Regions from separate parts of the Anoxybacillus andreesenii genome, predicted to be linked through region 2. Evidence: predicted binding sites of a transcription regulator. Region 2 holds the regulator's gene; each other region holds the start of a gene.
The links. Region 2 encodes Rex, which represses fermentation and respiration genes when NADH is low (regulators of the CRP and FNR family bind a similar motif). Its sites were predicted from a motif close to TTGTGAAATATTTCACAA; they were not measured.
Positions count from the first base shown of each region.

Region 1: a site for Rex is predicted at 5,217-5,234, ahead of J2S07_RS16765 (TorD/DmsD family molecular chaperone). Genes of this name have one in related genera too.
Region 3: a site for Rex is predicted at 5,057-5,074, ahead of qoxA (cytochrome aa3 quinol oxidase subunit II). Genes of this name have one in related genera too.

Region 1 covers NZ_JAUSTU010000019.1:42,699-52,961, reverse strand. Annotated here, with positions in the region: gene secG (preprotein translocase subunit SecG) at 7-240, opposite strand; gene J2S07_RS16780 (dimethyl sulfoxide reductase anchor subunit family protein) at 347-1,210, opposite strand; gene J2S07_RS16775 (DMSO/selenate family reductase complex B subunit) at 1,302-1,853, opposite strand; gene J2S07_RS16770 (molybdopterin-dependent oxidoreductase) at 1,867-4,473, opposite strand; gene J2S07_RS16765 (TorD/DmsD family molecular chaperone) at 4,492-5,184, opposite strand; gene J2S07_RS16760 (PucR family transcriptional regulator) at 5,494-7,044, opposite strand; gene J2S07_RS16755 (4Fe-4S dicluster domain-containing protein) at 7,045-7,602, opposite strand; gene J2S07_RS16750 (molybdopterin-containing oxidoreductase family protein) at 7,757-9,775, shown strand; gene eno (phosphopyruvate hydratase) at 10,222-10,263, opposite strand, start outside.
Region 2 covers NZ_JAUSTU010000036.1:1,259-11,521, reverse strand. Annotated here, with positions in the region: gene J2S07_RS20035 (cytochrome ubiquinol oxidase subunit I) at 1-1,061, opposite strand, end outside; gene J2S07_RS20030 (hypothetical protein) at 1,075-1,215, opposite strand; gene groL (chaperonin GroEL) at 1,639-3,267, opposite strand; gene groES (co-chaperone GroES) at 3,330-3,617, opposite strand; gene J2S07_RS20015 (CPBP family intramembrane glutamic endopeptidase) at 3,920-4,657, shown strand; gene J2S07_RS20010 (YdiK family protein) at 4,654-4,863, shown strand; gene J2S07_RS20005 (redox-sensing transcriptional repressor Rex) at 4,894-5,553, opposite strand; gene moaC (cyclic pyranopterin monophosphate synthase MoaC) at 5,585-6,079, opposite strand; gene J2S07_RS19995 (ABC-F family ATP-binding cassette domain-containing protein) at 6,242-8,164, shown strand; gene tsaD (tRNA (adenosine(37)-N6)-threonylcarbamoyltransferase complex transferase subunit TsaD) at 8,373-9,395, opposite strand; gene rimI (ribosomal protein S18-alanine N-acetyltransferase) at 9,395-9,844, opposite strand; gene tsaB (tRNA (adenosine(37)-N6)-threonylcarbamoyltransferase complex dimerization subunit type 1 TsaB) at 9,873-10,263, opposite strand, start outside.
Region 3 covers NZ_JAUSTU010000014.1:35,908-46,170, reverse strand. Annotated here, with positions in the region: gene J2S07_RS14640 (cell wall hydrolase) at 182-751, shown strand; gene J2S07_RS14635 (hypothetical protein) at 921-1,166, shown strand; gene qoxD (cytochrome aa3 quinol oxidase subunit IV) at 1,205-1,486, opposite strand; gene qoxC (cytochrome aa3 quinol oxidase subunit III) at 1,488-2,084, opposite strand; gene qoxB (cytochrome aa3 quinol oxidase subunit I) at 2,081-4,030, opposite strand; gene qoxA (cytochrome aa3 quinol oxidase subunit II) at 4,091-5,008, opposite strand; gene J2S07_RS14610 (VanW family protein) at 5,292-6,173, shown strand; gene thiT (energy-coupled thiamine transporter ThiT) at 6,231-6,827, opposite strand; TPP riboswitch at 6,895-6,994, opposite strand; gene J2S07_RS14600 (hypothetical protein) at 7,152-8,393, shown strand; gene J2S07_RS14595 (alanyl-tRNA editing protein) at 8,439-9,650, opposite strand; gene J2S07_RS14590 (hypothetical protein) at 9,785-9,958, shown strand; gene J2S07_RS14585 (aspartate kinase) at 10,077-10,263, opposite strand, start outside.

The sequences.
Region 1 (10,263 bases), on a different contig from region 2:
ATATGTTTATGCTCCTAAATAGGACACAGCAATGGTTAATGCGAAAAAGAGTACTGCTAACACAATCGTAATTCGATGTAGAATCAAATCAAGTCCACGCGCTTTTTGCTTTCCAAACAGCTGCTCAGCTCCACCAGAGATGGCACCTGAAAGACCTGCGCTTTTACCAGATTGTAGAAGGACAACAACGATTAAACCGATCGATACGATCACAAGCAATGTAACAAATAGAGCATGCATAAAGTCCACCTCCTGAAACGAACACTCACAGTATGTCTAATTTTATCATAATTAAAAATGATTCACAATACATTTCTGAATCCAGAAGGGGAGGCTTTATTTGCTCCTAACCGACGATAATGGACACACCTGTTGCGTAAAAGATGTATCTACCTAAAAATTCACCGACTAACACGAGAGTTAAAGCTGCTAGATAGAACTTCATTTGGGACTGAGATTTATTATTTCGGTAGAAGACCCAGCCAATGATAGCCAATCCGACAAAGGATAACGCCCATCTAATCACGGTTGAAAATGCATAGGTTTCCGTTAAAAGAGCCGCAGATTTAAGACCCGCTTGTCCACTGACTGATAGACCTGAAACATAAATAGGAAGATACACAAGCTGAGCAATCATCGCTCCAAGTCCTGCTAATCCAATTCCTTTGATGATGCTTGTTAGACCCTCCGTCTTTTCTTCCTTGCTCATTAGGATAAATATCATCGAAGTGACAGCACCGAAAAGTATTGTTGTTCCATAGAACGCTAAATACGTATTAGCATCGGTCCAGGCTGGTTTAATTGAAGATGCATAGATGCTTGCCATGCAAAACACAGCACCTAGACCAACAACAGATGTTACCCAGCCAACGATTTGATTCCAGGTCCCTTTTCGGTCCAAGTAGAAAGATACGATCCAAAGGGCAAAGAAGGCAGATGTGAAAATAATCTCTCTACTGAGCCAGGATGAATCCAAATTCAAGATAGAACGATAAGCACCGAAAGGCGTACCTAAATGGAATAATGAAAACACTAATGCAAGAGCAATGACAGGACCTACCATCATGATTCCACGTTTTGTTACATTAATGGCAAGGTTATTCCCTAATTTTTTGTTAAATGCACGGACAATGACGAAAAAGATATAGGCCCCAACACCAAACTGAGAGAGAAGAGTAAATGTTAGCAATGGCCATTCTTCTGCAAACATAGAAATTACCTCCTTTTTAATAAGCTTTTTTATTGAGGACTATGTTAAAATTGAGCAGTTTCTAACTCATGAATAACATAGCCCTTTTTCATTAATTCATTGCTTCAGGCTTTGCTTTTACAGTAATAGAAGGCTTTGTAATATTAGCACCTGGCAATACTTTAAGATTATAGTTGGCACCATATTTCTTGCGAAGCTCTTCAATGTCACCAAATTCAATGGCCCTCAATGGACAAGTATCCACACAAACTGGGTTCAAGCCTTGGTCGACAAGATCCGCACAGCCGTCACATTTTCCGCATTTCCCTTGCTCCTCAAGATATTGAGGACGCTCATAAGGACAAGACCAGATACACATTTTACAGCCGATACATTTTTCCCGATCCTGTACAACTAAGCCGTCAGATTCCCTTTTATAAATGGCACCAGTCGGACAGTTTTCTGCGCACTTCGGTTCTTTACAGTGGTTGCAGCCGAGGGAGAGATAATAACCCCAAACATTTGGGAAGGTTCCACCCTCGAACTCATATACCTTTCTAAAGAGCTCTCCAACCTTTAAATCATTCTTATCCTTACATGCGATTTGGCAAGCCTTACATCCTGTACATACTGTTGAATCATAATAGAAACCTTTCTGTGCCATAATCTGTCACCTCCTAGAAAATAATTCTTTGCTCCCATTGCCAGTCTGGCTTTAATGGTTCACCTTTATATTTCTCAACACGGACGATTGTTGTATTCCAAGGCTCTTCCCCTTGACCGCTTAAGCGTGCTGGACAGAGAGAGTTCGTTGCCCCAGCTTTGTCTATGCCTGTTTTTTCATCAAGTTCAACCCAAGCACCTTCACCAAGGAATACAACTCCTGGCATACAGGTTTCAGTAAGGGCTACTGGTCGAATAACCTTTCCGACACTACTTTCAATAAGAACGGTATCACCATCTTTAAATCCAAGAGCCTCTCCATCTCTCTTATTCATAAAGAATTCTTGTGGATATGCTTCTCTAAGCTGTGGTACGTTGTCAAATACTGAGTGTGACCGTCTTCCGTAATGGATGGTCACAAGCTGGAATGGATATTTCCCTTTTTTCTTATTTTTCCAGTCTGAGAAGGTTGCTTCATAACCATCCATTGGTGGCTCGTATTTAGCAATCGGTGCAATTGTTGTTAAGCCATAGGCCGCAATTTTTTCGACTAATGCTTGACAGTGAATTTCAAACTTACCACTCTTTGTTGGAATTGGGTTTGCCTCAGGGTCTTTAACAAAAGCTTCACATTCAATTTCGCCTAATTTATCGTTAGGGGAACGAGGTACTTGATATGCCCCTTGCTCTACAATTTCGTCAAGAGAGATTTTGCCTTTTTGCGGCTTGCCATCTACGCCCCATTTTTTAATATCCTTCTCCGTAATAGTAACGAGTGGAACGTAATTTTCGCCGTCTTCTGTAATAATTTCTGCTCCTGCTAAACTATTAAATAGCTGCTGTTTCTCTGTAATTGGGTAAATTTCTGCAGGATTTAAACCAAGGCGCTTCGCAAGCTCTCTATCCATCCATTCTTCTGTTTTAGCTTCAAAGAGTGGATCGACTACTTTTTGTGTGATTACGATCGCTTCAGGGTTACCGCTGTAGATTTTTCCTTCCTTCTCCCATTCGGTCGTTGCTGGTAAGACGATATCAGCATATTTCGAAATGGTAGAAAGGACGATATCGTTTGTAATAATTGAATCTACTTTACGGAAGGCTTTAATTCCTTTGTTAATATCAGATGATTGGTTCAAGTAGTTATAGCCACTGCCATCACGAACTAACCACAGCATCCGAATATCGCAAGGAACTTTTCCTCGCCCAGCTGTTGCTGTATACTCACCATTCAAAATAGCATCATATGTTTCACAATAAGCGATTCCATGGGCTTCAAGGTTCGTTGGGTTTTCCCAGCGATAGCCGTCATATGCCCCGTAGGTTGCATCAGGGAATAATGGGTTAACTGCATCTGGAAGTCCTGTGCCTCCACCTCTTACTAGTGTTTTACCACCGTAGCTTTGTTTGGATGCATAGTTCATCGTGAATACTCCAGCACCTGGTTTACCAACATTTCCAGTCATCCAGCCCACTGTGAGGAAGGCCTGACAGAATTGTTGTCCTCTATACGTACGAGCAGGTGCAAAGGATGAAGTGAAAATCATTGGCTTCGTCGTTGCAATTTCGTGAGCGAATTCTTTGATCACTTTAGGGTCTGTACCGCAAATTTCTGATGCCCATTCCGGTGTTTTTGGAACACCATCATAGGTTCCGAGTACATAATCCTTGAAGTTTTCCTTTGGATCAGCACCTTCTGGCATATGATCCTGATCAAATCCAACTGTGCAGCGATCAAGGAAATCTTGATCCTGTAGGTTATTTTCAATCATGTAATAGGCCATTCCAAGAAGCAGGGCTGTATCTGTGCCTGGGCGACAAGGGATATGCTTGTCCGCTAATGTCTTAACTGATGGACTTACAGATGGGTCAACAAAGATAAATTTGGCGCCCGCCTTCTTCGCTTGCAAAAGGTTGTAGCTTGGATTTCCTAAGTTGGAACGTGTTGGGTTTGAACCCCACATCACAATGAGCTTCGCATTGCGCCAGTCTAATCGGTCATTCCCTTTCCAAGACATAAAGCCGGTCATTGTCTCTTGTGGAACTCCCCATGCACCTGATGATGAAGAACCCCATCTCACCATCGCACCACCGTAGAAGTTAAGAAGTCTGCTCGTTCCGATAATTGATTTATTTCCGTGTTTTTCTTTTACTCGTTTTAGTTCAGTTGCAACGAGGTCAAGCGCCTCATCCCAGGAAATACGAACCCACTCATCTTTACCACGTAGCTCTTTCTTTCCCCCGCCTGGCTCCCAATGTTTACGTTTCATTGGATATTTCAATCGATCGGCACCAAAAACCTGGTGTCTTTGCGAACGTCCGCGGTGACAGCCTCTTTGCTGTGGATAATCTGGGCTATCCTCGTGCGTATCATCCGTCTTCTGTCTAATGACCACTCCGTCCACGACTAACGCCTTATTTACACATCGTCCTCCACAGTTATGCCAGCAGGCTGCGGTTACCCATTTTTCCTCCTGGTTCAGTTTGGCTGCCGCCACCTTCGAGTCAACCTTTGTTAGCCCGTAAGTTGGGACAACTGCTGCGGTTGTTAAGGCAGCGCTCCATCCGAGAAATGCTTTGCGACTCATCTTATGATCCATCGCTTTTTTTAGAAAGTTTGACATAGAGAACACCTCCATTTTTTACTCACAAATTTGACATTCCAATTCCTCTAAACAGGTTTGGTCAATAGTTAAAAATCCACTGAGAATTTTCACCATGCCTTTATAAAAATCGGTCTTTGCATGTTCATTGACATCCTTTGCAAAAAGCGGGGTCCAATTAAGAAGATGGGCCTTCAGAAAATAACTCTGGTCTGCTAAGATTTTTTTGACCTGGACATGATTTTCTTCCTTCATCAATTGGATGGCCAATTTGCTTAGCTGATACATAAAATCAAGCTCTAGACCTAAATGATCATCTGCTTCCTTGCCATAATGAAGAGGTTCGAAATTATTTTTCAAATACAGTCTTCTTACTCTCCATGTTTCTTCCTGAAAGAGTAGCCCATCCTTATTGGTATAGGAGGATTCCCATATCGGAGCAGGCAGCTCGTAAGGTCCAACAAACATTCTCGTGTAATCCCAGTGGAGCTCCTCAAAATTTTCACCCATCTCAAAGCTCTTGAAATAATGATGTACCTGCTCTATCCCCTCCTTGAGGAGAGGATTCTCTTCTTTAAAAGGAAAAAAGTGAATGATTCCATTTTCAAATTGCTCAACTAATTCCTTCGTCGGCTCCTCCAAAAAGGTTCTTCGCAAAATATCGTAGGCAAAAATCCGTAATTCCAATAATTCTTCAGCCTCTGTTAAATCAGTGCTGATAACTTGATTCATCTCGTTTCCACCTCTTTCTATTCAGGTTTCCAATGTGAATCATTTCACAATTATAAACTGTTTTATTGCTAAGGATAGGACATTGAACCTCTATGTCTCTATTTTATCTGTGAATCCTGATAGAAGGGAGTGTAGGATCCTCCATAGTTAAAGGGAAGCAATTGTGCAGTTTTCACAGTGAAATTTTCTCTCTAACCGCTATAAATGAACAAATCTTGAATAATAATAGCCAGTCAAATGTAATGATAATTCCAACCTGCAACAAAAAAACTAGCCTCCTCAAAAAGGAGAACTAGTTTCATCCGAACATTATAAATTGAGAAAGGAAAGAATCTTGACCGCAACCATCAGATTCATAAATTCCTCTGGGTCCTGAACATTAATTCCTGTCATGTCTTCGATTTTCTTTATCCGATTGCGAAGGGTATTAGGATGAATAAATAGCGCATCGGCTACGTCATTAATGACCCCCTGATGCTGAATATACACCTTAAGCGTATGGATGAGCTCTGTACCTGACTCGCGATCACTTTCTAATAGGACAGACAAATAATCTTCACTATAGTCTAATAGAATCTCCTGGTGAATGTGAATCAGGAGGCGGAGTGCACCTAAATCATTGATATGAAAGATGTTTCGATTTTCAAACCATGCTTGTCCAAATTTTAGGGCCTGATTTGCTTCCTGGTAACTTTTGTTTAAAAAAGTAGTATTCTTATACCATTTTCCAATCCCGATCAAGAATTGACAATTCGGCCATTGGTTCGACAGCTCTTTTTCAATTTGTTCCGCAACGGTACGAACATGTCGGTTTCTTTCACTAATGGTACAGCTTTGACCATCCTCAAGAAGGACGACAATTTGGTCCTCAAAAGGCAAAACGATAAGCCTTTCTTCCATATGAGACTTTTTTTCTTCTATGAAAAGAACCATTTCATCCAGCCAATCCATATTATCCATGAGTTCGTCAGTTACCTTCACATGAACAAGAAGCAAATGATGGGGGATCTCTAAATTCCAGTCCCATGCCTTCGCCTGTTTAATCATGACTTTTTGGGATTCAAACTTGTGATACAAAAGGTCATAGACAAAATGCTCTTGCAGCTGTTGCTGCTGCTGTCGAAACATTCCTTCTGTTTGCAATAAAAGAGCCATTAAGCCTATTAATTTATCTACCATTCTTTTTTGCCAATCTACTAATTTAGCGGAAGCAAGTATACCTTGGCTGACGACACCGGCGATATGGATGGGATATAGCTCAAACCCATCATGAATTTGCCCTTCGTAGCTTTCCTTCATCCCTTCCAGCTCTCTAAAATGGGTGTTCAACCACCGATTTGCTTCTCTTAATTCTGTTTCCGTACCTGTCTGCCAAAAAAGATGGTTGTTCTCATCTAAATAGAGGAAAGGGGTCTCCAATCCTTTTGCTAGTTCTGTAGCGATAGCGGTGAACCCCTCGTTCATGATACCAGCAAGCTCGTTGCTTATTTGAGAATAAACAGGCTTGCTTTTTTGCTCAAATATGTGGAGTGAAGAGGGATCGGCCACTTGGACAATTGGCAATTGACATGAACGATACAGATGGACATTGTCTTCCTGCAAGGGCACTTCCGTTTCTAGCCCAATGATGACGGCGATAAGATTCGGATCCTGAATGAGTTGGTTTGCGACTTCCTTATCATTTAGTTTGATCCATTCTTCTTCATCGACGATTATTATTAGAGTCGGTTTTTCTAACCAATCCTTCGGTAGCTCCTCTTGAATCGTTTCATAATAAAGCAATTGCTTTGGTAAAGAGGTAAGAAACTTTAGTCGATCCAACGGAATAAGCGGTAGTAACTCCTGAAGCGCATCCTTCATTTAGGCTTCCTCCTCTCTGAAGAAGGTCAGTCCAATTTGTTTGTCAATTACGAATATGGATGGGTTCGTGTAGCTTGCTATCGGTACATCTACTTCCCCAAAATCATAGGACTTTCTTTCCTTACGATTAACCTCGATGATCCCCAGTGCATTGGTCACACAATTTTCTACACAAACTGGCTTCAAGCCTTCATCAAGCCTCTCGATACAAAGGTTACATTTGTCCACTCGATTCGTTTTCGGATTTATTTTTGGGGCGTGGAACGGGCAAGCGGTCACACAACGCCTGCATGCTCGACAATTACTTGGATTATGAATGACTACCCCATCACTACGTTTCAGAAAATTATTCTCCGGACAGATGGATACACAAACCGGATTCAAGCAATGGTTACAAGATATCGAGAGATGAACAGGGATTAGCGAATCATTTTCATAGGTTACAACATTGCGTCGGTGTATCCCTGAAAGTCCATGGTAATCATTACACGACATTTCACAGGTTTTACAATTTATGCATTTGCTAAGGTTAATGGAAAACATAAGCTGAGATGACATGTCGATTCTTCCTTTATTTTCTATGCTTCACAAAAATAGATCTCGTTATCTAGATATAGTTTATAATAGAGGAAGGTAGAATTTATTTTTCAGAACGACAATCTCGTGAATTTTTTGGTGGAAAACATTCCCTTCCATCAAAGGAGTGAAAGAAATGAATACGCGCAGTCAATATGAGTTTCAGCATGTTTGCCCACGAAATTGCTTCAGCAACTGCACGATGATTTCTAGAGTCGAGAATGATCAAATCATGACTCTGAGCGGTAAACGGACCCACCCCTATTCGCAAGGAAAGCTCTGTGCCAAGGGCTATTCTTATATCGAAAGAAACAATCATCAGGAACGCCTCAAATATCCTTATTATCAAGAAGTGAAGGGCTCTGGCAGATTCAAGCAAATTACTTGGAAGAAGGCTTTTGAGCTTATTGAATGTGAAATGTTGAACATACAAAAGAAACATGGGCATCTACTCCCACTCGCTCACTATAAAGGCTCTGGGAATGTTGGGGTTCATCATTATGTGACGGATCATTTTTTCACAAGTCTTGGAGGAACGACGAGAATTTTCGGTTCATCCACTGCTACCACTGGATTTGAAGCGATGGAATATGACATGGGGACCGTTAAAATGTCTAATCCTGCGATGATAAAAGATTCATCCCTAATCATCCTTTGGGGCACCAATCCAGCAGCAACCAATATTCATCTTATTCCTTTTATCATCGAGGCAAGGGCAAAAGGTGGGAAGGTTGTTGTCATTGATCCTGTTTACACACAAACAGCTGAGCTTGCTAATTTGTATATTCAGCTGCGTCCAAGTACAGACGGTGCTTTAGCCACTCTTTTGGTCAAAGAACTATTGAAGGCCGATTGCTATGATAAGGAATTCCTCGAGCAGCATTCCTACGGGTATGAAGATTACCTTGAAGCCATTGGGAAGATTTCTAAGGATGACCTTCTTCGCACATGTGGAATGACAGAGAAAGCCATTAGCTTATTGGCTCAATGGATGAAAGAGACGAAAGCCATTTCTCACATCATCGGCATGGGAGTGCTCAAGCATACAAACGGCGGGCAAAATGTCCGTGGGATTGAAGCCCTAGCTGCCATTCATGGAGATATCGGAAAAAAAGGGGGCGGAATCTTTTTTCGCAGAAAGGACTCTCGTTTTTTCCAAAATCAATTAGAGGCTGATTCCAAGGATACCCGGGTGATTCATCTGAATCAGCCCGAAAATCGAATACTTCCATCCAGGTTTTCACCACCTATCGAAATGCTATGGGTTTCAGGTGCAAACCCTTTAGTACAAGAGGCTGGGGCAAAGTTTTGGGCGGAATTTTTAGCGGGGATTCCATTTGTGGTAACGGTTGATCTTTTTATGACGCCAACCGCTAAGATGTCCAATTTGGTATTGCCTACGACTTCCCATTTTGAAGAAACGGATATCGTGACAAGCTACTGGCATAAGGAGATTTCTTTGAATGAAAAAGCGGTAAGCCCCTATTACGAAAGTTTAAGTGAGTGGAGAATTATGACGGAATTGGCGCCTAGATTAAGAGAGAGTGGCTGTTCCTTCCAGATTCATGAGAGTGAAGAGGAATATTTGAATGCCCAGTTCACCGAAGCGGTGGAAAATCGTTATTTTATAAAAAATGTTTCCGAGCTTAAGAATAAACAATTCACAGGAAGCAGTGATCGAATTGTGTGGGAAAGGCGAAAATTTGCTACTGCGACAAAGCAGTTTCATTTTTTCTCAACAGAGGCGGAGGCGAAAGGCCTTCAGGCTTTGCCGCTTTTTGTAGATGGACCTTCTCCCACGGAGGAGCTCCCTTTTTGGCTGATCACCCCTCATCATCCCTATACCTTCAATTCACAGTTTCATTTTTTGAAGCTATCCGATTCAGAGGAGGCCATTGTTGAGATTCATCCAAAGGCCGCGGAGAAACTATCGATTGATGACGGGGAGGTTGTGAAGATCTCTAATCAACAGGGCTCTATTGAGATCAAGATTGCCTTTAGCCATAGAGTGCCAAGGGATATTCTCGTCATCCATCAAGGCTGGTATCCTGACTCTGATGTGAACATCAACAAGTTGACCCCTCCCCTGCCAACAGATATGGGTAACAAGGGAACGGCTTTTTATGATACGTTTGTGAGAATTGAGAAATTATAGCCTATCCTAATTTGCCCTGAATAACGTTATTTGGGGCTTTTTTGGGAGGAGTTTTGGGGAAGGATGGGAACATGGTTTTGCTCAAACTGCGGCCATAAAAGATAAAAATGCGCATGTTTCATGTTTCCGAACTGGATGACTATTTTTTGAACACGAATCGAGAATTTAGGGATTTTGTTCAGTATAAGCGGAGAAATTTCTCTTAATTATAAAATAGCATTGAAAATAGCTTAAATAGACGGAGTGATTCCGTCTATTTGCTCAAAAATCGTCAAAATCGGGAATTTTTCATTGCTTAGTCGGAAAATCTCCGCTTTTTTACCTCTAATCAAACCCTATTACGCTTTTAGCCGGAAAATCTCCGCTTATTTTTTAGTATCGCTTGCTAGTTACTTCATTTTAGATACTAAAAGGGCAACCCACAGGGCCGCCCTCCTCAAACTAACTTACTTCTTCAAATTATAAAAGCTCTTCAATCCATCGTACAC
Region 2 (10,263 bases):
GGCTTTAATTCGACAAAGGACCACCCTCTAGCTCTACTAATAATGTATAACAAGGATACCCCAATCATCAGCATCCCTATTGCAACCATGATATTAAACAAATAATGGATATACAATGGAGGTCTATCTTCTTCTGCAAACTGGTCCAAACCAATTACTTCTGCTGTCGGTGATCCATGTGCAAGGATACTCAATGCATACGGGATTTTCAATGCATATTTAATTTCTTCTTCCTCATTCATAAATCCAAGCAGAATAAGTTCAGCACTTTCACTAGTTTCAAAATGCCATTCTGCTGCCGCAAGCTTTTCTGGCTGATATTCTGCTAAATATTTTCCAGATAAATCCCCAACAATTAATGAAGTCAGTGAAAAGATTAAACCAACCTTCATGGTTAATAAGAGTGCCTTTTTATGGTAAATATGGTTTGAGCCTCTTAACAAACGAAACGCAGCAATAGATGCAAGAACAAATGCCGATGTCATAAAGGCTGTACCAACGACATGGGATACTTTAGTAGGCATCGCTGGATTAAACATTGCCTTGATTGGATTGACATTCACTAGCTCTCCATTAATTAAATCAAATCCTTGTGGGGCATTCATAAATGCATTTACAATCGTAATGAATACTGCAGAAAACGATGCTCCAATCGCAACGGGGATTAATAATAATAAGTGCTTTCGTTGATTTTCAAAACGATCCCAAGTATATAAGTAGATCCCCAAAAATATCGCTTCAAAGAAAAACGCAAACGTCTCCATAAACAATGGTAAAGCAATCACATTCCCCGCCAACTCCATGAATTTCGGCCATAATAATGAGAGTTGTAACCCAATTGCTGTACCGGTAACAACCCCTACAGCAACCGATATAATAAACCCTCTTGTCCACCTTCTAGCAAGCAGGATGTAATGTTCATCATTTTTCTTTATTCCCACCCAGTGGGCAATCATGATCATGAGAGGTATCCCTACCCCTAACGTAGCATAAATAATATGGAAAGATAATGTCGTCTCTGTTAGGATTCTACTGTAATAAACTGCCTCTTCATTAATCAAACATTTCCCTCCTTTATCCTCCAAAAACTCTGCCAATAATGGATAAAAGCATAATTGCTGCTACAACAAAGCTCAGCCAGACTAGTTTCCTTTCTTGACTTTGATACATGGCACCACTCTTTTTATGTTGTGTATTTTTTTCCATTTGTTTCATCCTAATTCATCCTTATCTTCTATTGATATAACGATATTATTATGTGCGAATTGCCAAATTTTATCCTTTAAACAGTAAAAAAACACGGATTACTCCTGTTTAAGAGTGACCCGTGTTTTACCAAAAAGTAGAAGGGTTAAATATTCTTATTACTAGTATTACCTTTACGCTAACCCTTTTTAGAGAATAGTAATTTATGGATAATTTAATCAAATAGTGTTAGTGCAAAGTAATGGTTCAACCCGTAAAGTGTCTAGCAATAAATAAAACTAAGTGTTTCAAAATTAATACATTAAACTAATAAAATGGACGTTTCCGTAAAAGTCAGCGATTTCTACGAAAACATCCATTTTGGTAAATAATTGTATAAATTACACTTTTACACAAAATTCATCCCCTGTTATTCCAGGGATGCGAGTATGATTACATCATGCCGCCCATTCCACCCATACCGCCCATATCAGGCATTGCAGGTGCTGCTGGTTCTGGCTTGTCAGCTACTACTGCTTCAGTAGTTAAGAACATAGCCGCTACAGATGCAGCGTTTTGAAGTGCAGAACGAGTTACTTTAGTTGGGTCAACGATACCAGCGTCGATCATGTTTACCCATTCGTTTGTAGCCGCATTGAAGCCAACGCCAATCTCTTCGTTCTTTAAGCGCTCAACCACAACAGATCCTTCTAGACCAGCGTTGCTAGCGATGATGCGAACTGGCTCCTCAATGGCACGAAGAACAATGTTGATACCTGTTTGCTCGTCGCCATCTGCTTGAAGCTCAGCCACTTTTTTATACACGTTAAGGAATGCAGTTCCACCACCGGATACAATTCCTTCTTCAACTGCCGCACGAGTTGCGTTAAGAGCATCTTCAATGCGAAGCTTGCGTTCTTTTAGCTCAGTTTCAGTTGCAGCTCCAACCTTAACAACGGCAACACCACCAGCTAACTTAGCAAGGCGCTCTTGAAGCTTTTCACGGTCAAACTCAGAAGTAGTTTCTTCCATTTGAACACGAATTTGGTTCACACGAGCTGCGATTTGATCAGACTCTCCGGCACCTTCAACGATTGTTGTATTTTCTTTTGAAACAACAACCTTAGCGGCACGGCCAAGCTGCTCAATGCTAGCAGATTTTAATTCTAAACCAAGATCTTCTGTGATCACTGTACCACCAGTTAAGATTGCAATATCCTCAAGCATTGCTTTACGACGGTCACCGAATCCAGGAGCTTTAACTGCTACTGCGTTGAATGTACCACGTAGTTTATTTAATACTAATGTTGCAAGAGCTTCCCCTTCAACATCTTCAGCAATCAATAATAATGGCTTGCCTTGTTGTACCACTTGCTCAAGTACTGGTAAAATTTCTTGGATGCTTCCAATTTTCTTATCCGTAATTAAGATATATGGATTCTCAAGAACTGCTTCCATTTTGTCAGAATCAGTCACCATGTAAGGAGATGCATAACCACGGTCAAATTGCATTCCTTCCACTACGTCTAGTTCTGTTGTGAAGCCTTTTGATTCTTCGATTGTGATAACACCGTCATTGCCTACACGCTCCATCGCTTCAGCAATTAACTGACCTACTTCATCATCAGCAGAAGAAATCGCAGCAACCTGTGCAATGGACTCTTTGCCTTCGATTGGCTTTGAAATCGCCTTAAGCTCTTCAACTGCAGTTGCAACAGCTTTTTCAATACCGCGGCGAATCACCATTGGGTTCGCACCAGCAGTTACGTTCTTTAAGCCTTCACGAATCATCGCTTGAGCAAGAACTGTAGCTGTAGTAGTTCCGTCCCCAGCCACATCATTTGTCTTGCTCGCAACTTCAGCAACAAGCTTCGCACCCATGTTCTCGAATGCGTCTTCTAATTCGATTTCCTTAGCGATGGTAACACCGTCGTTAGTGATTAGTGGAGAACCGAATTTTTTCTCAAGAACGACGTTGCGTCCTTTAGGTCCAAGGGTTACTTTAACTGCGTCTGCAAGAGCGTCTACTCCGCGAAGCATCGCGCGACGAGCGTCTTCACTGAATTTAATCTCTTTTGCCATATTGAAAACCTCCCTAAATGATCGTTTTATCTAATACTTACAAAAAAATCTAAATTAATATCTTAGGCGCCAACAATAGCTAAGATGTCATTTTCACGTAAAATTAAATACTCTGTTCCTTGGTACTTCACTTCTGTACCAGAGTACTTTGAGAAGATAATTCGATCGCCTACAGCAACTTCAAGAGCAACTCGCTCACCGTTGTCTAGAACACGACCTGTACCTACAGCTACTACTTTTCCTTCTTGAGGCTTCTCTTTCGCTGAGTCCGGTAAAACGATACCGCTTGCAGTTTTTTCTTCCGATTCAACTAACTCAATAACAATGCGATCTCCTAGTGGCTTTAACAAGTGAAACAACCTCCTCAAATAAAATATGTAATTTTTTATTAGCACTCGATACTCATGAGTGCTAACACATTTATTATATTAATGAATTCCTAAATTTTTTGCAAGTATCATGCGTAAAATTTTCCTTAATTTTTGTTGCTATCCTAACATCTTTTTTTGCACAACCTTTCAAAGTATATACAGAAGTTGAAAAATTATCCAGCCATACACTTTTTTATAATTTAAATTTGTATCTATCATCTTTTTACTAGTAGAATGGGTTATAGTGCATGTTGAGATAGTTATTAAAGGGGAATCACATTTTGAAAAAGGAATATTGGTATATATTAGTTGCTTACATGGGGATGCATCTTTCAAGCTTTGTGGGTGTGCCAGGTGTCACTTTTGCAGGCATATTATTGGGACACAGTTTGGAAGACATGGCCATATATTCAGTTGCGATTTGGATCGTTTTTAGCTTTGCTGTCACCTTGCTTATTGTGTTATTACTGTTGAAAAATGAATGGAAAAACCCCATACCCGATCGAAACGCTGCATCCGTGACTCAGTCAACGGTCTGGGCGATCTTAGGTGTGTTTCTTGCTTTATTTTCCCAGAGCCTAGCCGCAAATATTGAAACATGGCTGGGGATTGAATTGGGCTCGGAGAACACACAGCAAATTCTTTCACTTATTGAGTCTTTTCCTATTGTTGTATTAGTAAGTTCTGTTATTGGTCCCATTCTTGAAGAAATTGTCTTTCGAAAAATATTGTTCGGTTCACTTTATAAAAAGTTCAATTTTTTCATTGCGGCTTTGATCAGCTCCATTATTTTCGCCCTGGCGCATATGGAGCCTGAACACTTACTTTTGTATTCAGCAATGGGCTTTACCTTTGCCTTTCTTTATATCAAAACAAAACGAATCATTGTGCCAATCTGTGCACATGTCGCTATGAATACCTTTGTTGTACTCGTCCAATCCGTATATAAAGAAGACATAGAACGGATTTTCCGAGAAGCCGACAAGGTGCAAAGCTTCATTGGAGGTTTTTTCCTATGAGACAGTCTACCTTGTTTTCAGGAATTCTATATATTGTGTTTGGCTTATTTTTTACTTTTTTCGCCATCCAAAACCTGCAGCAAACTGGGGAATGGGGCTTTTTTACCTACCTGCTCATTCTCTTAGCCACCTTTGATATAGGAGGCGGTCTTCGCATGGTCTTCTTCCATTTTAAGCTTAAATCTATCCAGAAAAATAAGAAATGAGCCCTTCAAAAAGGCTCATTTCATTTCATTTTATTCCACTACTTCTTCCTCATCCACCGTATAATGCTTTAAGAAATAGACCAATGACTGCAATTCAACTGCAAGGTCAATATGATGGACTCGTGTTGTCGGAGGAACCGTTAGCCTTGCTGGTGTGAAATTAAGGATCCCTTTTACATCTACCTTTGCCAGCCTATCTGTAATCGACTGGGCGAACTGAGCAGGAACGGTTAAGATAGCGACCGTGATGTTCTCTTCTTTGATCACTTTTTCCATATCGTCCATGTGAAAAACAGTTATATCCCCGATGGTTGTGCCCACTTTATCTTCAGCTACATCGAAGGCAACAGCAATCTTTGTATTATTGTTTTTGAGGAAATTATAATTTAAGAAGGCCGTTCCAAGATTTCCAACCCCTATTAGGGCTACATTTGTTAACTCATCCTGATCAAGTGTCTTACGGAAAAAACTCAATAGGTAGTTCACATTGTACCCATAACCCTTTTTCCCTAATGCTCCAAAGTACGAAAAATCTCTACGAATCGTTGCAGAGTCTACCTTTACCGCTTCACTAAGCTCCGCAGATGATACCCTCTGCTTCCCTGATGAATGTAAATTCTTTAAGAACCGGTAGTATAACGGCAGCCTTTTTGCTGTTGCCTGAGGAATTTTCACTGTATCATTACTCATCCTATTTCCCCCACCCTATCATAAGTCTAGCTTATAAAATCTCATTCTCTCTTCTAAAATCACCGTTTTTTCCACCTGTTTTTTCAACGAGGTAGGTTTTTCCGATGACCATCCCTTTATCAACGGCCTTACACATATCGTAAACCGTCAAGGCGCAGACCGACGCAGCCGTTAGCGCTTCCATTTCTACTCCTGTATTTCCCTTTGTTTTGACTGAGGCCAAAATGATGAGACGATAATTTTCATTCTCTCGCTCCCATCTGAAGGTAATGTTCACACCTGTTAGCGGAATCGGATGGCACATTGGAATAATATCTGCAGTCTTTTTGCAGGCCATAATTCCCGCCACCTGTGCGACGGCTAGGACATCCCCTTTTTTAATTGTATTGTTGGTTATTTGGTCATATATCTCTTTATTTACCGTAATACTTGAGCTAGCAATTGCGGTCCTAACCGTTTCCTTTTTATCACTAACGTCGACCATTTTGGCTCTGCCTTCTTCGTTAAAATGAGTAAATTCAGCCATATTCTATACACCTCACTTCAAACTATACACTATTTTGACAGATTTGTGAAAACATTGTTATGACTTTCACAAAAGATTTTTAAATACCGCCCATAACCTTCTTTTATTGCCGTTCCCATTTTTGTACGTTACACTATTGCTAGAAATACTGAGGTGAAAACGATGATCTTATTGCAGGTAAATCAATTATCAAAATCATATGGGGCTGATCCCATTTTAACGAATATCAAGCTGGAAGTGCAAACTCGTGACCGCATTGCCCTCGTTGGACGAAACGGTGCAGGTAAATCCACCCTTCTCAAAATAATAGCAGGACAGCTTTCCTATGAATCAGGGGAAATCATTAAACCAAAGGATGTGGAAATCGGCTACTTAGCACAGAATACGGGCTTAGATTCGGATTGCTCCATTTGGGAGGAAATGCTGACTGTCTTTGAGGACCTACAAGAACAGGAAAAACAATTGCGCCAATTAGAAGAAAAAATGGCTAACCCATCCGTCTATACTAACCCTTCAGAATACGAGCGCATCCTCAAGGACTACGATATTCTTCAGGTTACCTTTAAAGAAAATGGTGGCTATCAATATGAATCAGATATCCGTTCTGTATTACATGGACTTAAGTTTCACACCTTTGACTACTCAACCAAAATCTCAAGCCTAAGCGGTGGGCAGAAGACTAGGTTAGCCCTTGGGAAGCTGTTGCTCAAGAAGCCTGATATTTTAATCTTGGACGAGCCGACAAACCACCTGGATATTGAAACATTGTCCTGGCTCGAAGGCTATTTGCAAGGCTATGAGGGCGCCATTTTGATTGTCTCTCATGACCGCTATTTTCTAGATAAGGTGGTCAACCAAGTATATGAAATCTCAAGGCTTCATATAACGAAATATCTCGGGAATTACAGTGCTTATTTAGATCAAAAGGCAGCAAATTATGATCGGGAAATGAAACAGTATGAAAGGCAGCAGGAGGAGATAGCCAAGCTCCAGGATTTTATCCAACGAAATTTGGCGAGAGCTTCGACGACGAAACGAGCGCAAAGCAGAAGAAAACAGCTGGATAAAATGCAAATTATGGACAGGCCACTTGGAGATGAGAAATCAGCCTCCTTTGGTTTTGAAATTGAGCGGCAAAGTGGGAATGACGTTCTCATGGTAGATTCCTTGTCCGTTGGCTATGATGGGGATACGGTCAGTACAGACCTTACCTTTCGACTTACTAGAGGAGATAGTATCGCTCTCGTGGGTCCAAATGGAATTGGGAAATCTACCTTATTAAAGACGATTATTGGACGAATCCCCAAAATTAACGGTAATATCCGCTTTGGCTCCCATGTCACAGTCGGCTATTATGACCAGGAACAGGCAGAACTGACCTCCAACAAAAGAGTATTAAATGAGCTATGGGATGACTACCCACTAATGAATGAAAAGGATATTCGCACCGTACTCGGCAACTTTTTATTCTCTGGAGATGATGTTCTCAAAACGGTTTCTTCCTTAAGTGGTGGTGAAAAAGCACGACTGGCTTTAGCCAAACTAATGATGCAAAAGGCAAATCTCTTAATCCTAGATGAACCCACGAACCACTTGGATTTGGACAGTAAAGAGGTATTGGAAAACTCCCTCGTTGATTATCCAGGTACGATCCTTTTTGTTTCGCACGATCGTTATTTCATTAATCGAATTGCTACTAAAGTTATCGAGCTTAGCTCGACTCATGCAACGGAATTCCTTGGTGACTATGATTATTATGTGGAAAAGAAGCTGGAGTTTGAAGAATTAAAGGAGCTTGAGAAGAAAGAAATATCCACAGTTCATCAACAGGAAACTCAAGAAAAATCGAGTTATCAACAGGATAAAGAAGCAAAAAGATTAGAGCGACAACGAAAGAGAAGAATAGAAGAAATTGAAAAACTAATAGAGGAGCTCGAAAACAGCATCGGGGAAAATGAACAATTACTTTGTGAACCCGAAATCTTTCAGGATCATGAAAAGGTTCTTGAAATTACGAAAGCAAATGATGCGGCAAAAGAAAAGCTAGATAGCTTATTAGAGGAATGGTCAGAATTGGCTGAATAGGAACTACTGTAGCACCGGGATAGACGAACTATCCCGGTTTTCTTTTTCCACAATCTTATTCACAATAAAAATAGGATTACAACAGCTCTCCACAGGGTTTTCCACATTATCCACAGTTTAATTCGTATTTATCCACATTATTCACATAATTTCTTTGTTTATCCACAAAAAAAATCCTCTATAATGAGAGGATTTTGTCCTGGTTCTATTAAATATTGTGGATAGAAATATCTAATCCTGGATTTGCGTTCAAGTTTAATTCGGCTCTTTGACCTTTTTCGAAAAAGATACTGCCGGCAGCCGCAATCATCGCTGCATTATCCGTACAAAGATAGAGCGGTGGTATGATGAGCTCGACATCCTCATCCTCAAAAACCTGCTCAAGTCGGGTTCTGAGCCCTTTATTTGCAGCTACACCGCCTGCGAGAAGCACCTGCTTCACATTATATTCCTTTGTAGCCTTAAGGGTTTTCGTCACTAATACATCAATGACACTCTCCTGAAAGCTCGCAGCAAGGGTTTCTGGAGCAATTTTCTCCCCACGCTGCTCGGCATTGTGAACGGTATTAATCACAGCTGATTTGAGTCCACTGAAGCTGAAATCATAGGAGCCTTCCTCAAGCCATGCCCTCGGGAGATTCAATGTAGGCTCACCTGTTTGCGCCAACCGATCAATATGCGGACCTCCTGGATAAGGCATATTTAATACTCGAGCTACCTTATCATAGGCTTCTCCAGCGGCATCGTCTCTTGTCTCACCGATAACCTCAAAATGTCCATGCTCCTTCATATAGACAAGTTCTGTATGTCCACCTGATACGACCAGAGCAAGGAGAGGAAATTTCATCTCTTTCACCAGCCGGTTAGCATAAATATGCCCTGCAATATGATGCACTGCGACGAGTGGTATATTATGTGCGAAAGCAAGCGCCTTCGCTGCATTGACACCAATTAATAAAGCTCCGACCAGCCCTGGCCCTTCTGTAACAGCAATAGCGTCCATATCAGAAATCTCTAGCTTTGCTTGATGCAAGGCTTCTTCTAATACAATCGTCAGCTGTTCGACATGGTGACGGGAGGCTATCTCAGGAACCACTCCTCCAAATCGCTTATGGCTTTCGATTTGTGAAGCGACTACATTCGCAACAATCTCACGTCCGTTTTTAATAATGGCAACTGCTGTTTCATCACAGCTTGTCTCAATTCCTAATATATAGAGGTCTTTGTTCATTATAAATTCACCCACATTACTAATGCATCCTCATGATCATCCGTATAATAGTTTTTTCTAATTCCACCGTTTTGAAATCCAAGCTTTCGATATAACGATTGAGCAATATCATTAGAGATGCGCACTTCCAGAGTCATGGTCTTTGCACCCTTCCCCCTCGCAATTTCCATTACCTTTTTGAGTAATGCCTCGCCAAGCTTCTTCCCTCTGTATTTTGGCAAAAGGGCAATATTCGTGATATGGGCCTCATCGATAATTATCCACATCCCACAATAGCCAAATACTCCTTCTTCATCCTCTAAAACCGTATAGTGTGCATATTGATTTTTCCTGAGTTCGTTTTCAAAGGACTCTCTACTCCATGGGGTAGTAAATGAAGCATGCTCTATTTCAAGGATTTGGTCGATATCCTTTTCATTCATCGTACGAAATGTTAGTTGTTTGTTCATCTAAGACTTCCTAACCCAAATAGAATTTCTATTTTTTATTCGCTTCCAGCCATTTTGATTCAGCCTCAGCCAGTCGAATATAATTTGGAACAAATGTATGGATATCTTCACCTGCTCGATTCATCCCTAATAACGCTAGTTCCGATGGCCTTGGATTTTGCTCTGTGATCTCAGCAAAAATAGCTTGATTCCCCAATTCCTCTTCAATAATGGCACGATGCAATAGGAGATCATTCCCTACAAAAAGAACCGGAAGATTTCTCTCCTTAAGCTGCAGAACCCAATCCTTTGACTGTAGAATTTGATCCTTCTCAACAGTGATTAATTTGCCATCAGTATACTGGTACAAGCCCGTATAGATTTGTCCTCTTCTTGCATCAAATAATGGGGATACAACCCCTGGAAAATATCGGCCCACA
Region 3 (10,263 bases), on a different contig from region 2:
GATTATGTATTTTTTACCTTCACACCCTGTTAAAAATTATATTTCTATAATGTTACAAACTTTACTTTTTCGAAACCTGCCCCTTATGTAGCAAGGGTTTGGGCTTGTTGGAAAATTCTAGACGATGTTCCTATGAAACTATCATGTTACTGTAAGTATGAACTTAAAGGAGGTACACAGAATGAAAAAACTAGTATCCATCTTGGCGTTCTCAACGATGTTGTTTGTAGGTGCCACTAGCAGCTTTGCTGCAACACATACCGTTACTAAGGGAGAAACTTATTGGAAAATCAGTGTAAAGTATGGAGTGCCTGTTAATAAAGTAATGGCCGCAAACCATGCAAAGAGCGATTATTTAATGGTCGGACAGCAGTTGACAATCCCTAATTCAACCATTTCTGCTTCTGACAAAGATCTGCTAGCAAGATTAGTAGAAGCCGAAGCGAAAGGTGAGCCTTATGCAGGTAAGGTAGCTGTTGCCACAGTAATTTTGAATCGCGTGGATAGCAGTATCTTCCCAAATACCATTCGTGATGTGATTTACCAATCAGGTCAATTTACACCAGTTAGCAATGGAACCATTAATAATCCTGCCAGCAGTGCTTCAAAGCAAGCCGCAAATGAAGCATTGGCATTTCGCGGACAAGGAAATGGCTCATTATACTTCTATAATCCTAAGAAAACATCAAACACTTGGTTACGTTCTAAGACCGTTACAAAGAAAATTGGAAACCATGTATTTGCAAAATAAAAATCAAAACCAAAAAGCACCGCTCAAGGTTGGACAAGCTCTAACCTTGGGCGGTGCTTTTTATTATCTTAATATATCATGTCAATAAAAAATCCACTTTTAATATTGACAATTTTGTGAACAAAATGAATAATTTATATAAGAGCCAAAGAAGGAGGATGAACCAAACATGAATAAAAGAACCAGCATCCTATCAATCACACAGTATATTGGCCTTACCCTGCTATCCATTGGTCTTATTATTTTTTCCATCGGTTTCTTTGGAAGCGATTACAGTATTTTAACACCCATTGGAATTGGAACGATTGTCGCGGCGGTATTTATCTTTCTCATCGGTGCCTTTTTTGTGGCAACAGAGGAAATGCTATTCAAGACCCAGAGAGGGATAAGAAGCCTTCCCGAACAAAACAAATAAGGAGCATCCTTGTGGATGCTCCCCTTTCAGTACGCTTATTACATATCCCAAAGGAACAGAAATAAAGTTCCGAAGATCGTGACTAAAGCGATAAAAACCATGAAATAAACATTTCCATAAATCGACCATTTATCCTTCGTTTCACCAGCATGCATAAACACAATGAGCTGTAGAAGCGCCTGGACAAAAGCTGTTACAATAAGGATTGTCAGCCCTGCCGAAAAGGACAGGTCGAGGAAATATACCGCAAGCGCAACAGCCGTTAGAATCAGTGAAAAAACAAAGCCCATGATTTGTTTAGCTGGGAATAGTTCCTTCATCTTACATCATTCCTTTCAAATAGATGAAGCTGAAAATAAAGATCCAGACGACATCTAAGAAGTGCCAATACAAGGAGAAAATGAATGATTTATTGGCCGTTTCAGGTGTTAATCCACGTTTCTTCACCTGCAGGATGATTGCTAAGCCCCAGAATAAGCCGAAGGTAACGTGGGCTCCGTGGGTACCTAAGGTTGTTAATAGACTCGCCGTAAACGCACTGGTCTGTATTCCTGCTCCGATATGAACATAATGAACAAACTCATCAATTTCAAAGCCTAGGAAACCTAATCCTAATAGCAAGGTGATGGCAAAAAAGGTCAGCATCGCCTTTTTATTGCCGAGTCTCATCGCATGGATTGCAAGACCAATGACAAAGCTACTTGTTAACAGTAAAATCGTTTCAATTAAGACAGGAGTTATTTCAAAAATATCCGTCCCAGTAGGTCCATGACCTGTTCGATTGCTTAACGTAAAGTATACGGTAAACAAGGTAGCAAACAGCATGATCTCGGCTCCAAGGAAAATCCAAAAGCCAAAGATATTCACACTATTTTGATTCGTACTATATTCAAGAGGCTGCGAATGATCTAGTTTCATAGGTTTGCACCCCCTATTTTTCCTTCAGTTTCTTTAATTTCTTCCACTGAAACATAATGTCCATGATCCTTTTCAAATGAGCGATATGCCATGCAAGCGAAGATACCAATCGTTGCAATAATCAACAGTGGCCAGATCGCAAAGACAAAGGAGAAGCCCCAAACAAAAAAGATCGAGCACATGATAAATGGAAGACCACTATTATTAGGCATGTGAATTTTTTTAACCTTATCAGGAAATAGCACATGGCCCTTTTTCTTCGCATCCCAGAATGGTTCAATGGACTCAACCTGTGGTGTCACAGCAAAGTTGTATTCTGGAACCGGTGTATTTGTAGCCCATTCTAATGTACGTGCATCCCATGGGTCTGAACCGATGTTTCTTGGTGAATAACGAATACTGTAGTAGACGTTGTACACGATTAATACAAAAGCGAGCGCCATAATTCCAGCACCGACGAAGGAAACCATATTAAATGCTCCATAGCCTGTTGCTTCTGAATATGTGTACATGCGACGTGCTTGACCGTCTAATCCAGTGATATACATTGGGAAGAATGCGAGCACAAAGCCGATAGATAGAAGCCAGAACGTCCATTTTCCAATTCGCTCATTGAGCATGAAACCGAACATTTTTGGCCAGTAATAAGTGAGACCAGCGAGCATCGCAAACACAACACCAGGAATAATCGTATTGTGGAAATGAGCGACTAGGAACATCGTATTATGATATTGATAGTCGGCTGCTGACATTGCAAGCATAACCCCAGTTACCCCACCAATTGTGAATAGTGGAATAAAGCCAATCGAGTATAGCATTGGTACAGTAAAGCGAATTTTCCCCTTCCACATCGTGAACAGCCAGTTGAAAATTTTCACTCCGGTTGGAACAGAAATCGCCATCGTCGTGATGGAGAAGAAGCTGTTCGATGCTGCTCCTTGACCCATGGTAAAGAAATGGTGCGCCCAAACTAAACAGGAAAGCACGGAAATCATCACCATTGATGCAACCATTGATTTATAGCCGTATAAATTTTTACCCGAGAAGGTAGAAATAATTTCACTATAGATACCAAAGGCAGGCAAGATTAAGATGTACACCTCAGGATGTCCCCAAACCCAGAAGAGGTTCGCCCAAAGCATATCCATACCACCATTTGTACTAGCAAAGAAATGGGTACCAAATAATCGATCCATCGTTCCCATTGCTAAAGCAACTGTCAATACTGGAAAGACGGTTACAACGATTAAGTTTGCTACTAATGTAGCCCATGTGAACATTGGCATTTTCATGAGTGTCATGCCAGGTGCTCTCATTTTGAGAATCGTCGTAATCATATTGATCCCCGTCATCAACGAGCCAATCCCCGAGATTTGCAGGGCAATCATATAATAATTCGTCCCCACTGATTCACTGAAATCATTCCCCGCTAGCGGAAAATAAGAAGTCCAGCCGGCATCAGGTGAACCACCAATGACGAAGGAAATATTGAATAGCATTGCTCCCATAAAGAATAGCCAGAAGCTAATCGCATTCAGACGTGGGAACGCAACATCCCGTGCCCCGATTTGTAATGGAACGACATAGTTCATGAACGCAAAAATAAATGGCATCGCCATGAACATGATCATTACCACACCATGGGTGGTGAAAATCTCATTATAATGCTGGGCATCCAAAAGCTTATTGTCAGGTACTGCCAGCTGAGCACGCATCATGATGGCATCGGCACCACCACGGAATAACATCAATAAGGCAGAAATTAAATACATCAAACCGATTCGTTTATGATCAACGGTAGTAAGCCATTCACGCCATAAATAGCCCCATTTTTTGAAATATGTTAAGCCAACAATGATCCCGATCAAAGTTAGACCGATAGCAACCATTGATGCATAAATCGCTGGGCTAGGATTAGGAATGGCAAATCGTTCAAAAAATTCCATCCGTCATGTTCTCCTTTCAGGAAGTATCCTTTTTTAGAAAACTAGCATTCTCTAAAAAAATCATTCTTCATGAGTATTATTCTCTCCATGTTCCTCATTTGTTGTCATATGATCAGAATGTCCTTCGTGCTCCATTGAGCTGGATGAACCGTGATCATGTTCAGGAGCCGGAGCAAACGATAAATGTGTTCCAGTAAATGTCATTTGGCCAAGATGACCAGGTTTCAATAGTTCATTATATTTTTCTTCTGTGAGTGGTTTTGCTGTTTCCTTAACTTCTTTTACCCAATCGTCAAAGTCTGCCTGTGACATGGCCGTTACGTTGAACGTATTCTCCGCAAAGCCTTTCCCACTGAAGTTGGCGTTTCGTCCCATATATTCACCAGGCTCATCTGCCGCTAAATGCAAGGTCGTGATCATGTCGGCCATCGCATATTTCTGACCACCTAACTGTGGAATCCAGAAGCTCGTAATTGGACCATTCGAATACAGTCTAAATTCAAGTGGTCGATCGGTTGGGATATATAAATAGTTAACCGTCTCAATATTTTCTTCAGGATAACTAAAATGCCATTTCCAATCAGAAGAAGAGGCGTAGACCACCAATGGTTCCTGATCCTCATAGCCTTGAGGCGTGGCCTCTACGATATAGTTACTTTGAACGGAAACATAGGAAAAATAAGCAACAATAAGAATTGGAATTCCAACACATATTGCTTCAACCCATTTATTTCCTTCCATATGAGGTGGTTCATAATCCTCTGGTAAATTCGAAGCACGGTATTTTACTAACACAAAAATTAAAATAACAAATACAACAACAACAATGAACGACATAATGCCGATAGACAACAGAATGTCATGTGCTTGTCGTTCAGCCTGTGGTCCTTTTGGGTCGAGTACCATTAATGGTTCGCAACCTGTTAACACAGTGAAAATAGTGAAAATAGCCGCTAATATAGCCCATTTCCTTTTCATTTTGGGGCTCCTTTCCTTTTGATTTGTACATACAAACGAATGATTTGCATGTAAACTTTTTCACAATATATAGTAAGAGTAATTGATCTGCATTAATAATATTACCACGAGTTAAACGTAAGAAAGTGTGACGAATTTAGGAAGGATTATTTTTACACTAAATGTAAACATTCCTATTCCTGTATATTTTGTACCATAGTCCCCTACGATTTGTTTTTGTACACGAATATTTTTGGGTGATTATCGAAAAATAAAGACGGACATCTGCTATTGGGGAGGCAACATGAAATTGTCGTGGATATTAGGGCTGCTATTATTAGTCATTCAAAACCAAATGCTTCAACCTTTTACCCTCTTTGAAAATAATGAAACACTATCCGTCGTGAATCGCGAGGACTTTATTTTAGGGGTTCCAGGAGTGAAACTTTTGAATATGGAAAGGCTTGAGGAATTCACTACTCAAGTGGATATACAAGTCAAAAAAGCTCCAGTAGATGCGACCATCGATCCTGCGGGGAGAATCATTCCCGAGAAAGTGGGCTACATGCTTAACAAACCAATTCTTAAGGAGAAGTTTTCTCGCTATTTTTATGAAAATGGTCCTGCTACTGTCGAGGTTCCGAAGAACATCATTTATCCTAAGATCGATAGCGAGCTTCTCTCACATATACGGACCAACAGAATTGGCCAATATATTACTTACTTTAATGCCAGCCACAAATCACGCTCTCATAATATTGCCTTAGCAACAGCAGCCATTAATAATCGTGTCTTGTTTCCAGGGGAGGTATTTTCCTTTAATGAAGTGGTCGGTAAGCGTACCCAAGAAAGAGGCTATATGAAAGCTCCTGAAATTGTCAAAGGAGAATTCACCGAAGGGGTTGGCGGTGGAATTTGCCAGGTTTCCTCCACCCTCTTTAACGCCGTCGATCGCTCAGGGATGACCATTTTGGAGAGATACTCCCATAGTAGAAAGGTACCTTACGTACCGCCCGGGCGGGATGCCACGGTGAGCTGGTATGGGCCAGACTTCACATTCAAAAATGAATATAATCAGCCTATATTAATTCGCGCTAGAGCCTTTAACGGCAAGGTCGTTGTATTTGTATATTCATCTGATTCCATCAATAATGAACCAAGGAATGTCCCAGGGATTTTACAATAGAGAAACCAAAAAAACCTCTTCCAACAACTATTGAAAGAGGTTTTTCTGCAATTGATATTAAGACGCATTTTTTTCTGAGTGGAGTTTAATCCCGTTTCTTTGTATCAATCTTGGTGCTGTTGCTAACAGAGCTACTGTTACAATAGAGCATAGAATCGCTGAGCCAAGCATGCTTCCACCATTGATTATGAGTGAATAGATTGCCGGCGACATGCCCTCTGGTGCAGACTTACCCCAAAAAATGATCCCTGCAAGAAAGTGCCAAAAGTATCTTGCAGCACTTCCAACGAAAATAGCTACCACTGCCCAAACCAGCTCCAGCTTGGTGTCTCCTTTTTGTAAATGAGACTGAATCTTTTCAAAGAAAAGCCCTGCAAATCCTATAAAGGCAAAGGCGATGAAATATTCAATCAAAAATTGAATAGGTGTTAAAATATAGGCATCTCCCACCGCCACCTGAAGCAGGCCCCAAATAAAGCCAGCAACGAAGGTTATCTTAACCCCCCAACGGAAAGCCAAGATAAACATGGGTACCATTGCCACTGAGATGGAAATCCAAGGACCTAGCTTAATTGAAGGCAGAAGATCCAAAATAAGTGCAAAAGCAGCAAAAAATGAAGCTTCAATCATAGCAACCAATCTCATTTTTTTCATAAAAAATCTCCCCTTTTCCAAAACGAAAAAACCCCAAGGGAGAACTTGTATAAAAGACGGATAGGATTCACCCGTCATTCCACAATCCCTGCGCTAGAATTATCTAACAGGTTCGAAGGGTCAGAACAAACGTTCACTCTCAGCCTAAAGCTCCCCTTGTGGTTTCCGCTTCTTTAATTGTCCCATCTAGTATAGCTCATTAATCCCTATTTGTGTAGTGGTTATTTTAAAAGATTTTGAAAACAAGGGTTCTTTCCTTTCATAACTCGAAGAGATGAGGAAAATACTATACATAGTGACAAGAATAACTTTAAGAGGTGGATGATGAGGAAAAGTGTTGTAAGCCTACTAATTTTTGTCCTTGTTGTATCCTTTTCTAATGGAATAGACGTTTCTGCAAGGAATCGGACGAAGGCGGCATTCATACGGGATGGGAACCTGTGGCTATTGTTGGATAATCAGGAGACACAAATTACAAAGTCTAGAAATGTCCATGGGATCCAGTGGTCCCATGACGGAAAATGGATTCTTTATCAAATGCAAGCCCCTTCCCAGTTTGAGCCAAATAAAATACAAAATGAAATATGGGTGTATCATTTAGAAACCTCTGAAAAGAAGCGGATCTTTTATGACGGTTACGAGCCTCAATGGGCCCCTAATAAAGCGGTTGTCGCTTTTCAAGATAATGGAGTTCTTAATATCTCGAACCTTAAAGAATTCCGAAATGTTGCCTTAGGTGTCTATGGCTTCACCTGGCTTCCAGACGGGAGTGGCTTCCTCATGTCCTCACGAGCAAATCTCAATCCAGATGGATGGACGAACCCTGTTCTTTATGAGAAAAAACTCGCGAAAAATTGGGATGAAATTAATCTCTTTGCCAATGTAAAGGAGTTTTTTGTCGTACCAAAGGATCTGCGAGTCGATAATAAAAATGTTATGTCAATTAATGTAGATTCCTTTCTTTTTTCACCCAGCAAGAAATGGATTTCGTTTATCGTTTCGCCAACAGCTTCATTAGCCATGGATAGCAATATGCTTTGTGCTATTTCTAGCGATGGAGAACGTTTCGAGACCTTGGACGAAATGATACTCGGCGTGGGCGAACCGAAATGGGCACCTTCGAAGGATATTTTGGCCTATATTGCTGGTGGAGGAAGGATTGTGTTTGGTTTCAGAGGCAAGGATTTGAAATACAAGGAGTTTCCAGTCGCCTCCTTAACCCCATCGAATTACGCCGAGCTTAATTTTACTTGGGTTAGCAACAGCTCGATCGTAACCTCTAGGGTCGAGGCAAAGGACTGGTCCAATGAATTTTCAGAGCATCCCCTTCCATCTCTTTATTCTGTTCACCTAAACAAGGACCATCAAACGAAAATTATAGAGCCTCCAAGCGGCTACGGAGATTATGATCCCCAATTTATAAGAAGCATGAACAAACTGATCTGGTTTCGTGGCACCTCCATTACAGACAGCAATCGCAATGTTTGGTTCTCCGATGCGGATGGCTCCAATGCAAAGCTGTGGTTGAAAAATGTTGATGCTATTGAGTTTTATGAAGAAAAGTAGACAAATATTTGTGGTCACATAACCCTTATGTGACCACGAAAAAATCTATTGGATCATAGTTTCACGAATGATACTTTCGATTTTAGCTAATAATTCCTCCCCAGTTATGACCGCTTCTCCCCCACCTTGTGCGGAACGTTCACTTCCTCCTCCTTTACCATGAATAAGTGGGAGGATTTGTTGCACCATTTCCTTCATGTTAACGGAGGCATCGGCATCACGAGCACAAACGAATTGGAGCTTGTCCTCATTCTCCGCAACCAAAAAGAGATTAATTCCCCGATGCTGAAGGGTGATGATTTTTGCTAGCTGTTGAAGCTCTTTTATTGTTCGATCCTTAAACACTTTCTTGATTACAGGTGTCCCATTCCATTCTTCCAGCGATGTCCATAAGGTTTCTGCTTCGTATCGCAGCATTTCTTCTTTAAGCTCATCCACTGTTTTGCCGAGGGTTTTATTCACTTCCAAAAGCTTTTGAACGGCACTTTCCATTTCCTGCTCAGGAGCACTTAACATCTGACAAAGCTTAAGCACAATCGAATGCTTTTGTTCTAACTGCTTGAGAACCCTATTCCCACAGACGAATTGAAGGCGAACCTGTTTCTTTTGACGCTCCCAAGCGAGAATTTTGATAGAGCCTACTTGACCAGTGGAGCTTGGATGAGTTCCGCCGCAGCCATTATAGTCAAATTCAGGAATAATAACGAGGCGGATATCCTCTGAAACAGATAGTTCTTTTCGCAAATTGTATTGGAGTGCTTCCTCCATTGTTACCCATTTCGTTTCAATCCCTCGATTTTCCAAAATAATCTCGTTTGCCCGTTTCTCCACTTGAGAGATCATATCGGTTGTCAAATTCTCCGTGTTGAGATCGATCGTTGAAATTTCCTTTCCCAAGTGAAAGCTCACTGTTTGAACCCCAAAGAGTTCAACAAATGCTGCTGTTAATATGTGTTGCCCGGAATGCTGCTGCATATGATCGAAACGGCGTTCCCAATCGACAACTCCTTCAATTTCATCGATTTGCTTAAGCTCTGTCGTGACATAATGTCGAATTTCTCCATCTATTTCCTCAACGTTAGTGACCTGAATTCCATTTAGTGACCCTTTATCAAATGGCTGTCCACCACCAGTAGGGTAAAACGCTGTTTTATCTAAAACAACATACCGATTTCCATTTTCATCCTGCTTTTGACACAATCCTTTGGCTGTAAACTTCTTTTGATAAACATTCTTGTAATATAGTTTCTCTGTCAATTTCTAGATCCTCACTTTTTGTAAATTTCTCTATTCCCATTATGAAGAAAATTTTACTAAAAATACAGAAATATGTATAAATATTTTTCTACAGGTGATCATATAGGTGATGCTAGAGGAAAGGAGGTCATGGAATGGATGTTACAATGAGTTCTGCTGAAGTGCTTGAGGAAATTAGGCGTTTGAATACGAGTGGATCTAGCTTAAGTAAGAAACATGTGAAAAGAACGCATCCACAGCTCATGAGAAGTGCGCTACATTATTTCCCTGATTGGGACAGTGCAATCGAAAGAAGTATTTCTAGCTAAAACTTATGTTGTAACGTTACATAGCTATGGCCATAAGAAAAGCGGAGGCGGCTTGTTTAGCCCCAACAAACACGAAAAAACAACACGCCTGACTTTTTGGCGTGTTGTTTTCCCCTGGTCACACAGGTACAGCTACGAAAAATTCCTCGTAAATGGCCTGAACCGCTCGTCTTTCATTCGCTTCCTTAACCCCAAACATCATGCTTACCTCTGAGGACCCCTGATTAATCATTTCAATATTTACGCCAGCATTAGCAAGTGCCTTGGCCGCTCTGGCCGTCGTTCCAACGTTATGTCGCATTCCT